Regions from separate parts of the Lysinibacillus sp. RS11 genome, predicted to be linked through region 3. Evidence: riboswitches for the same ligand, from Rfam matches in the RefSeq annotation. Region 3 holds a riboswitch; each other region holds the start of a gene.
What was found. A riboswitch is a leader RNA that binds a small molecule or an ion and turns the genes downstream of it on or off. The one in region 3 is predicted to bind cobalamin.

Region 1 (3,283 bases), 2.3 Mb from region 3:
GACAGCACGTTGCTGATGTTCGATTGAGGCTGGCATCATTGTAATTTGAGGCTTTGGAATTTCGGGATGTGCATAAGTCGCTACTCGCGCATGATAGACATCTTCAATTTCCGAAGCGATTAATACTTCATGTGGTGCTCCAAATGCTCGCATCCTTCCGTCTTCCATTAGTAATAATTCGTCACAATAGAGGGAAGCTAAATTCATATCATGTAGTACCATAATAACAGTTAAATCACATTCAATTGCTTCCTTTCGTACCATATCTAAAATTTGACGTTGATGGGCAATATCTAGATGGTTCGTTGGCTCATCTAGCAGTAATATTTCCGCCGTTTGCGCAAGGGCCTGGGCTACAAAAACTCTTTGTTGTTCCCCGCCCGACAAAAATTCCATCGGTGTCTGTTCATAGCGTTTCACACCTGTTTGCAGCATTGCATGTTGGACTGCTTGTTCATCTCGTTCAGCCCAACTTGAAAAGAAGCCTGTTTGATGTGGATAACGTCCAAGTGATACTGCCTCACGTACACTGTTTGAAAAGGCATTCGCATGTAATTGTGGTAGCACTGCCATTTTTTTTGCCAATGCACGGGCATTATAAGCGCTAATATTTTTACCATCTACGACTATAGTGCCTGCAGTAGCTGGTAGTATGCCACTCATCACTTTTAATAGTGTGGATTTCCCACTACCATTCGGGCCTAAAATCCCTAGTACTTTTCCTTTTTCAACGGAAAAACTGATATCCTGAACGATCGGCACATCTCCATAACCTCCAGAAAGATGTTCAACAACAATCATGCCCGTCCCCCCTTGCTTCTACGTTGCTTATAAAAAATATAAGAAAAAACGGGCGCCCCAATAAATGCAGTAATAACGCCAATTGGTAGCTCTCTTGGCATAATAATTGTTCTTGCTATTAAATCACAAATAATGAGCAAAGTTGCACCATTTAAAAATGATAATGGCAATAAATGACGATGATCTGAACCCCAAAGCATTCGCGTCATATGGGGTACAACTAAGCCAACAAATCCAATCGTACCAGAAACTGCTACAGCTGCTCCTGTCAACATTGACCCGCCTATCAAAATTATATATTTACTACGCTTAACATGAACACCTAAATGTTTTGCGCGTTCCTCTCCATATAACAAAACATTTAACTCGCGTCTTTGTGTCCAAAGCATAATTGAACCAATTATCACAAACGGAATAATCATTTGAACAAAAGGCCAACCTCGCATCGATACTGAGCCGAGCAGCCATCCCATAACTTGTCGTAGCTCCTCACCAGATAATGCAATCATTAAGGAAATTAAGGAACCTAAAAATGAACTAAAGATGATCCCTGTTAAAATAAGGGTTTCCATTTTTAGTGAGCGGTCTACCATTCTAGCAAAGCCCATGACCGCTACCATCGTTAATATTGCACCTAGCATACTGAAGATTGGTAATGCATAATGGCCTACTACTGGAATTGAAATACTAAAGAAAATCGTCATCACTGCGCCAACTGATGCACCAGAGGAAACACCTAACGTATAAGGATCTGCCAAAGGATTTTTTAATAAGCCTTGAAAAGCTGCCCCTGCAATGGCAAGCGATGCTCCGACAAGCCCCGCCAGCAGGACTCGAGGTAAACGAATTTTCCATAAAATATTGGCAGCTGTTTCATCAGCTGCCTTATTCCACACTACTTCTAGTGGAATATGAACTGAGCCTATTGCTACGCCACACCAGATGCTAATAATTAGAAGCGTAATTGCTGTTACATAGGCTATAATCGTTCTACTCATTTAAAGGCTCTCCCCCTTAGTCTATCTGTGCCAATATTTAACGACTTGTTCTTCTGATTTATCGATACATTTTGGCTTGAAATTGCCTAATACTGAGAATTTATCGACATCCATCTTACAAAACAAATACCCCTCATCAAAAAAAGATGAGGGGATCAAATTTGCACAAAAATACGTATACAAAATCCACCACCCTATCCTCGTAGGCTGCAACGTGTTTTCTATAAAGGCAGGTCTCCTGGCTCGTGCTTCCTTCGCTTTTTCAAGCCTTCCCGAAATTTTCAGTGGTGCAGATTGAAAAAACTCACACATACAGTGGCGGGACCGCATCGGAATAACACCGATTTCCCTTTTCACTTTACATAAGTAAAGAACCTTTATAATTTTCAGTTGATATAATTATACATGAAAAAAAAAGTGGCTGGGATAAAACTGGTCAATACCTTAAAAAGCGCGAGAAATCAATTTTAGAAACGTTGATTTCTCGCGCTTTTCTTATGTGAAATTTTTTAATCTTGCTAGATCCCAGACTCTAATCTATTAGACTATATCTAAAAAATACTGAACAGTTTTCATTGGCGCTCCAATTTCTCGCAATGACCATGTGCTCTCTAAATAAATATCTGCTAGCTTTTCATATTTACCGCCGAATTTTTGTGCCCATTCGACTGCTACAACACTTTCATATACATGTGCCATATTTTCTGCAACCTTTTTTGCCTCAAATGTTTTCGTTGCTTCATCTAAACGACTAAATGTTTGCAAAGTCAAGTCTAGTTTTACTAATTGCTCTGCTACAATTGCTACTAATGGACTGTCAGCTAGTTTTTCTAGACGTTTCTCCATGATACGAACAAATAATTCATGCGCATGAAACTTATCTACTAAACGAATGAGCTCCAACGCTAAAATATTGGCAGTCCCTTCCCACACCGTCAGCACCTGTGCATCTCTTAATAAGCGAGGTGTAACAAAATCCTCTATATAGCCATTCCCTCCGTGCAATTCAATTGCTTCACTAGCATAATGTACCGCTTGCTCTGCCGTTTCTTTTTTCATAATAGCAATATACAAGCGATTCATAATGATGTCCTGTTCATTGCCCTGTCCACTTGCTACTTTATCGTACAGCTGAATAACATCAAAAACAGTGGCAACTTCTACATGAAGCTTGGCAGCATATTTCCCTAATGTATCCTGAATCATAGGATATTGCGTTAAAGGCTTACCAAATGCATGACGATTGGTTACATAGTGCTTCGCCTCTAAATAACCGCGACGCATAATGCCGATAGAAGCAACTGCATTGCAAATTCTTGATAAATTAAGTGCCTCCAGCATATAATAAATCCCTTTATTCGGCTCACCGACAACATAAGCTAGTGCGCCATCAAATTCCACCTCACCAGAAGGCACTGCTCGAACGCCAAGTTTATCCTTTAAACGTCGAATGCGGAGGTTATTCACAGTGCCATCCTCATTCC
Region 2 (3,283 bases), 1.4 Mb from region 3:
AAGGGTGGTTTCTGTTCCAAACTATTCGCTTTCGCACAAAAAACATCTGCGCTCAGTCGGAACGGAAATCACCCCTCGTTTTGCCGAAGAACCGTACTTTATTTATGTAGTTTTAAAGCTTTCTTCGTAAATTGCTCTGAGACATACGTTAAATAAGGCTTCCCTGTAAGTGGATGTGTTTGAATATCAGCGTAAACACCAAAAACATCTTGTAATAATGCTGGTGTAAGTACTTCTTCTGGTGTTCCAAAATTGACAATTCGCCCTTGCTGTAAAACATAAATTTGATCACAATACATAGCTGCAATGTTTAAATCATGTATTGCCGCAACAACTGTTAAATGTAGGGTTTGAATTAGATCCATTAGCTGCAATTGATGCTGAATATCTAGATGATTTGTTGGCTCATCTAAAATAAGCATCTGTGCTTGCTGAGCGAGGGCACGGGCAACCATCACACGCTTTTTTTCTCCGCCTGAAAGAGAACTAAAGCTACGTTTCTCTAAATGAGCAATTCCTGTTTGATCTAGTGCATTTTTTACAATTTGAAAATCTCGTTCCTGATCAAGCTCAAATAGTTTTTTATGTGGTGTTCTTCCCATACTGACTAAATCATGTACGGTAAAATCGAATACGACCGGCGTTTCTTGACTCACTACTGCTAAATTTTTCGCAATACTTTTACTCGATTGCTTTAAAATATCCTGTTCATTTAATAAAACTGTTCCACTTTCTGGTTTTAATAAACGATACATATTCTTTAATAGCGTTGACTTCCCACTACCATTTGGACCGATTAACCCAACAAATTGTTTTTCCTTTATTTGTACACTTACTTCATGTAATATGCGCTCATCAGAAATGGAGAAAGATACTTGTTTCGTCTCTAATGTCATATGCTTTAATCCCCTTCACCGAAAGAATAATTGTTACGACGTAGTAGCCAAATGAAAAACGGCCCTCCACAAAAAGCTGTGATAATTCCAATTGGCATTTCTTCAGGGGCAATTATAATCCGAGCAAGTGCATCTGCCCACACTAAGAAAATCGCCCCAAACAAAGCACTAATCGGTATGACATATTTATGGTTTGAACCTACGATCAGCCGTACAATATGCGGAATGATTAAGCCAACAAATCCGATTGAACCACTTACTGCGACAAGCACACCCGTTAATAACGATACTAATAAGATAAGCTGTATTCGAAATTGTTGTAAGTTAACCCCTAATGTAACCGCTGCTTCTTCCCCAAGAAGTAATAAATTTAAGCTTCGATAATGGAGCCATAACAAGGCAAATACCACGATAAAAATAACTGTAGGAATTAAAAGATTACTCCACTTCGCACCCGCTAAGCTTCCTAGCATCCAAAACATAACTGCCTTCATTCCGCCCTCTTGCTTCGACGTCATTAATATAAAATTTGAAATAGCAGATAAAATAAACGACACCGCCATCCCTGAAAGTAAAAGTCGAAAGACAGAAACTCTACCGCCAACACATGCTAAGAAGAAAACTAACGCCATTGCTGTCAGAGAACCTATAAATGCAGATACGGAAAGAGCATAAACGCCAAGAAATGAAAAAGCACCTAAAATGATGACAGCTGTGGCCCCAACCGTTGCACCAGAAGATATCCCTAAAATATATGGTTCGGCAATTGAATTACGGACAAGAGCCTGAATAGCTGCTCCTGCAATTGCCAACCCTGCTCCAACAATAGCAGCGAGCAATACACGCGGAACTCGTATTTGCCAAATAATAATTTCCTGTGAACGACTCCAATCTTGCTCGATTGAGTTTTGTACAATTGGTATTTTGGAAAGGATAACCTTCCATACGTGAATTGGCGTCACAGAAACCGATCCAACCATTATGGCAATTGTCATTGAAATGATTAGTACTAAAAGAAGAGTCATTGATAGTAGCATAATTTTTTTATTCATCTGTTTATTAACTCCTAATCATTAATAATAGACTTAATGAAGATAAAAAAAGGGTATTCCATGCAAAATACGCATAGAAATACCCTAGATTAAACAAAGTCAGAAAGATTCCCTTCTACTATTGTCCGTAATCGCTTTCATCCTCGTGGGCATTACAGATATTCGCTAATTGGCAGGTCTCCTGGCTTCGAATCAATGTCCCTATGATTGCCTTCCCATTCTAGAACAGTGGCCTAAATGCGTCGGATTTGCACCGACTTCCCTTTTAAGTGACACTTTTACAAGATGTCACACCATTTGCATCTGATATTTTAAAATTATGACGATTCTATCATATATTTTAATAGTTAGTCTATTACTAGTAATTATTTATCAAATTATGAAGGATAAACATTTTGTGTTAACCTATATAAAATATTAGGTTGACACAAAATGTTTATTTTTTTACACTATTATTATCAATATTACTTATTAGGGGTGAAATAATGACAACAGTAGCGGAACACTCGCATCACAAATTAAGAACAGTAGATATTGCTTATATTGGACTATTTTCAACATTGATGATGATTGGCGCTAATATTACTTCCTTTGTACCTTTTATGGTTGTTGGTGGCGTACCCATCACGCTACAAACATTTTTTGCTATATTAGCAGGACTTATTCTTGGCAGTAGAAAAGGTGCACTCGCTTGTACTGTTTATATGTGCATAGGTTTAGCAGGCGCCCCTGTATTTGCACGTTTCAGTGGGGGCTTTGGACAAATTTTAAGTCCTACATTCGGTTTTATTGTTACTTTTATATTAGCTGCATATGTTGCAGGGCTTATTGTAGAGCGCAGTGGAACGAAAAAAAGCTATGTAATTGCTGCTTTAATTGCAACAGCCATTAATTATTTACTTGGGACAAATTGGATGTACTTCGCCTACAAGTTATGGGCTAGTGCTCCAGAAGCTTTTTCTTATAAGATGGCATGGCTTTGGATGATGCCTCCATTACCAAAGGATATTATTTTAGCGATATTTGCCGGTATTTTTGCATACCGTCTACAAAAAATAGTAAAAATAATTCCTGTTAAATAACGTAAGCCCTTCTTTAGTTTAATGCTAAAGAGGGCTTTTTGTTTTAGGAATCCTATATGAATGCTGTCCACAATTTCTGCACATTTATTTGCTACATTAAGAGCAAATAGTGAGGAGGAATATAATATGTTATTCAAAAGAAAGTGGTCAATTGGCTTAATAGCAGCAGTAGCTTTACTAACATTATCGGCTTGCTCTGCCGATACAACTAAGTCAGAAGCCGATTCAAAAAATAACATCGAAACTGAACATA
Region 3 (3,283 bases):
GGTTATAAAGAGCAATAACGAAATCAGCCATTGCCGCTGCTTCTACTCGCTTTGCAATTAAATTCCAAGGTGTTAAGTGGTCACTTAAACTAATCGTACAGGCGTCATGCATAATCGGAGCACCTAGTAAACTTGCACATGAATTGATAGCAGAAATACCAGGAACAATCTCTACCTCAACACCAGTTGCTTCCGTCCAGCCTAGTTCAATTAAAACTTCATATACTAAGCCTGCCATGCCATAAACGCCAGCATCACCGCTCGATATAACCGATACGATACTTCCTGCCTCTGCTTGGCGTACTGCTTCTTGTGCACGTGAAACTTCTTCTGTCATACCAGTACTAACAATTGACTTTGCACTAACTAAATCCTGAATAAGCTCAACATATGTTTTGTAGCCTATGATCATATCACTTTGTTGAAGTGCCTCAACAGCACGAGTCGTAATATGTTTAAAATCCCCAGGTCCAAAACCAACTACGAAAATCTTTCCTTTTTGCGCCATTTTGTTACCCCTCTTTCACCTTTTCAATGCCTTTAATGGCTGTTGTTTGTGCTGTACGCTGTAACGAACCTTCACGCAGTGTAAAGACATGCTCATTTTGTAATACTTCATGATTTAAATCTTGTACGAGTGCCCGCGCATGCTCTGTAGTCGGCACACGGTACCAATTCCCCTGAGGATAAGCGATAACAACACATGCATCCTTACATCTACCATTACAGCGTGTCCTAGTCGTATGTATGTCCTGATCAAGCGCTTGCATTTGTATTTCATCACGGATTGCCTGTGTAATTTCCTCTGCATCTTTTTTCATACAGCTACTGCCATTGCAAATAAAAAGATGCGTTTTCATCCCCTCTAAATTCCAAGTTGTCATTGTTGTTCTCCCCTCATTTGCTTTTAGGAAAAAGAAAAAACCTTTACTCTAGACGAAGAATAAAGGTTTTGTAGAAGCCAAATTAAAACGAATATATACAGGTACTCGCTCTCGCTTCAACTTCTCCCTCCGAAAAGTTTGCATGCATTTATCACAATAAGCAGGTTTCCTGACTTAAGCTTCCTTTTACTTTCGCGCCTTCCTAAGTTTTCACTAGTGGCATTTGCGATTTCATCAGCTATTACAGTAGCGGGGGCTGTATCGGATTTTCACCGATTTCCCTATTATCTCGAAAATATTCAAGCACTTATTGATGTTTTATATGAAATTGTATCTTTTATGTAATAGAAAACTGTCTCTATCATATCTTAATTTTTAAAAATTTCAATATTTCTTTCTCAAATTGTGACATTTTTATTAAAAATTCAGAGAAAACGCGAAATTTCTATCTGTATTTATCTGAATTTTCGACATTGACCTTTAATTCTAAAATTTTTATAAAAAGTATGGCATATATGTGGAAATTCATGTTACACTTTGTCGTGAAATCTCACAACTTCATACTTTTTCGGTGCGAAGTGTATACCATTTCGCTTAAAAGGGAAGCCGGTTCAAGTCCGGCGCGGTCCCGCCACTGTACTAGGGAGTTTTATAGATCATGTCACTGTCCAAAGGATGGGAAGGCCTATAAAACGTTGAACTAAAGCCAGGAGACCTGCCGAAAAATATGTGATCGTTTCAACCTACGAGGATAGGTGTGCGGCTTAGCAGATTAAAATTTTATTTGCCTCTTTTAGCTATGCACTTTTCCAAAGTCGGAGAAGTGCTTTTTATTTTCATTCAGAAGAGACCCCATCTTATGGTGGTAGATGTTTACAGATATAACCAAAACACCTCCTGAATGGAAATAAAGCCTCCGGACGCAATTACGCCAAGGCGAAATTGATTTCGTTCGCACGCTACATTCGAAAAATATAATGTTAGGAGGAGAGATTTTGAAATTCTCACATTGGAAGCTTAGTTATTTCTTGTTGGCATTTTTACTTGTGCCAAATCGTGCATTTGCTATGCATATCATGGAGGGCTTTTTGCCGATTGAATGGGCGATTTTTTGGTGGGTCTTATCGATTCCATTTATTATTTTAGGATTACGCTCTATTCGTAAAACCATTGATGAAAATCCTGAAACAAAAATGATACTAGGTTTATCCGGTGCCTTCGCCTTTGTATTATCAGCCTTAAAAATCCCTTCTGTAACGGGGAGCTGCTCGCATCCGACAGGAGTTGGACTTGGGACTGTTCTTTTTGGGCCACTAGCCATGAGTGTGATTGGGACAATCGTTTTATTATTCCAATCTTTACTTTTAGCACATGGCGGGCTTACAACATTAGGGGCAAATACATTTTCTATGGCAATTGTTGGTCCTATTATTGCTTACTCTGTATTTAAAGGCGCACAAAAAATGGGGCTATCATTTTCAGTAGCTGTCTTTTTAGCAGCAATGCTTGGTGACTTAGGTACATATGTTGTTACATCTGTACAATTAGCTCTTGCCTTCCCTTCTGAAGTAGGAGGATTTATGGCATCATTCACAAAATTTGCTGGTATTTTTGCATTAACACAAATTCCGCTCGCGGTTAGTGAAGGAATTTTAACAGTGATTGTTATGAATTTCTTGAAAAAATATAATGTGAGCGAACTAAAAGCATTACGTGTTTTCTCAGCTAAGGAGGCACACTAAAATGAAAAAAAATTTACTGCTCTTGGCAATTGTTGTGTTTCTAGCTATCATTCCTCTATTTATCCAAAAGGGTGCAGAATTTGAGGGTGCTGATGGCCAAGCGGAAGCAGCAATTGGTGAAATTAACGCTGACTACGAACCATGGTTTGAAAGCATTTGGGAGCCACCAAGTGGTGAAATTGAAAGCTTATTATTCGCTCTACAAGCTGCTATCGGCGCTGGATTTATCGGCTATTTCATCGGCTTTATGCGCGGCAAACATAAAGAAGGTTAAACGATATGTTACTCATTGATAAGTATGCTTATTTGAATAAGCTAGCGTCTGTTCATCCGCTAGAAAAAATGACGTTATCCTTAGGACTACTATTATTGTCGCTTATCATGAGAGATGAACGAATTTCACTCATTACATTTATTGTAATGAGTGCTTTTACCATTTTAAGCGCAAAAATCCCAGTTAAATATTATGCAAAACTTCTATTACTACCGGGATTTTTTTTACTTTCTAGTTTAGTATCCATATTAATTTCTATAGCCCCATCAACAAGCACGCTTCCTACCCATATTTGGTCATTTTCTATTAATGGTTGGACAATTTTTGTAGGGCGCGCGAGTATAGAAACAGCCCAGCAGCTTTTTTTCATCGTCCTTGGTAGC

Region 1: linked by a shared signal. The riboswitch ahead of AB9L17_RS02970 (FecCD family ABC transporter permease) and the one ahead of AB9L17_RS14905 (energy-coupling factor ABC transporter permease) in region 3 are both predicted to bind cobalamin.
Region 2: linked by a shared signal. The riboswitch ahead of AB9L17_RS22320 (FecCD family ABC transporter permease) and the one ahead of AB9L17_RS14905 (energy-coupling factor ABC transporter permease) in region 3 are both predicted to bind cobalamin.

The regions. Positions count from the first base shown of each region.
Region 1 covers NZ_CP168124.1:573,169-576,451, reverse strand. The annotation lists gene AB9L17_RS02975 (adenosylcobinamide amidohydrolase) at 1-801, opposite strand, end outside; gene AB9L17_RS02970 (FecCD family ABC transporter permease) at 798-1,799, opposite strand; cobalamin riboswitch at 2,011-2,193, opposite strand; gene AB9L17_RS02965 (acyl-CoA dehydrogenase family protein) at 2,340-3,283, opposite strand, start outside.
Region 2 covers NZ_CP168124.1:4,325,090-4,328,372, forward strand. The annotation lists gene AB9L17_RS22315 (ABC transporter ATP-binding protein) at 99-896, opposite strand; gene AB9L17_RS22320 (FecCD family ABC transporter permease) at 902-1,948, opposite strand; cobalamin riboswitch at 2,103-2,261, opposite strand; gene AB9L17_RS22325 (biotin transporter BioY) at 2,434-3,030, shown strand; gene AB9L17_RS22330 (YdhK family protein) at 3,157-3,283, shown strand, end outside.
Region 3 covers NZ_CP168124.1:2,896,797-2,900,079, forward strand. The annotation lists gene cobJ (precorrin-3B C(17)-methyltransferase) at 1-508, opposite strand, end outside; gene AB9L17_RS14900 ((2Fe-2S) ferredoxin domain-containing protein) at 513-884, opposite strand; cobalamin riboswitch at 1,027-1,210, opposite strand; cobalamin riboswitch at 1,436-1,621, shown strand; gene AB9L17_RS14905 (energy-coupling factor ABC transporter permease) at 1,880-2,626, shown strand; gene AB9L17_RS14910 (energy-coupling factor ABC transporter substrate-binding protein) at 2,628-2,900, shown strand; gene cbiQ (cobalt ECF transporter T component CbiQ) at 2,906-3,283, shown strand, end outside.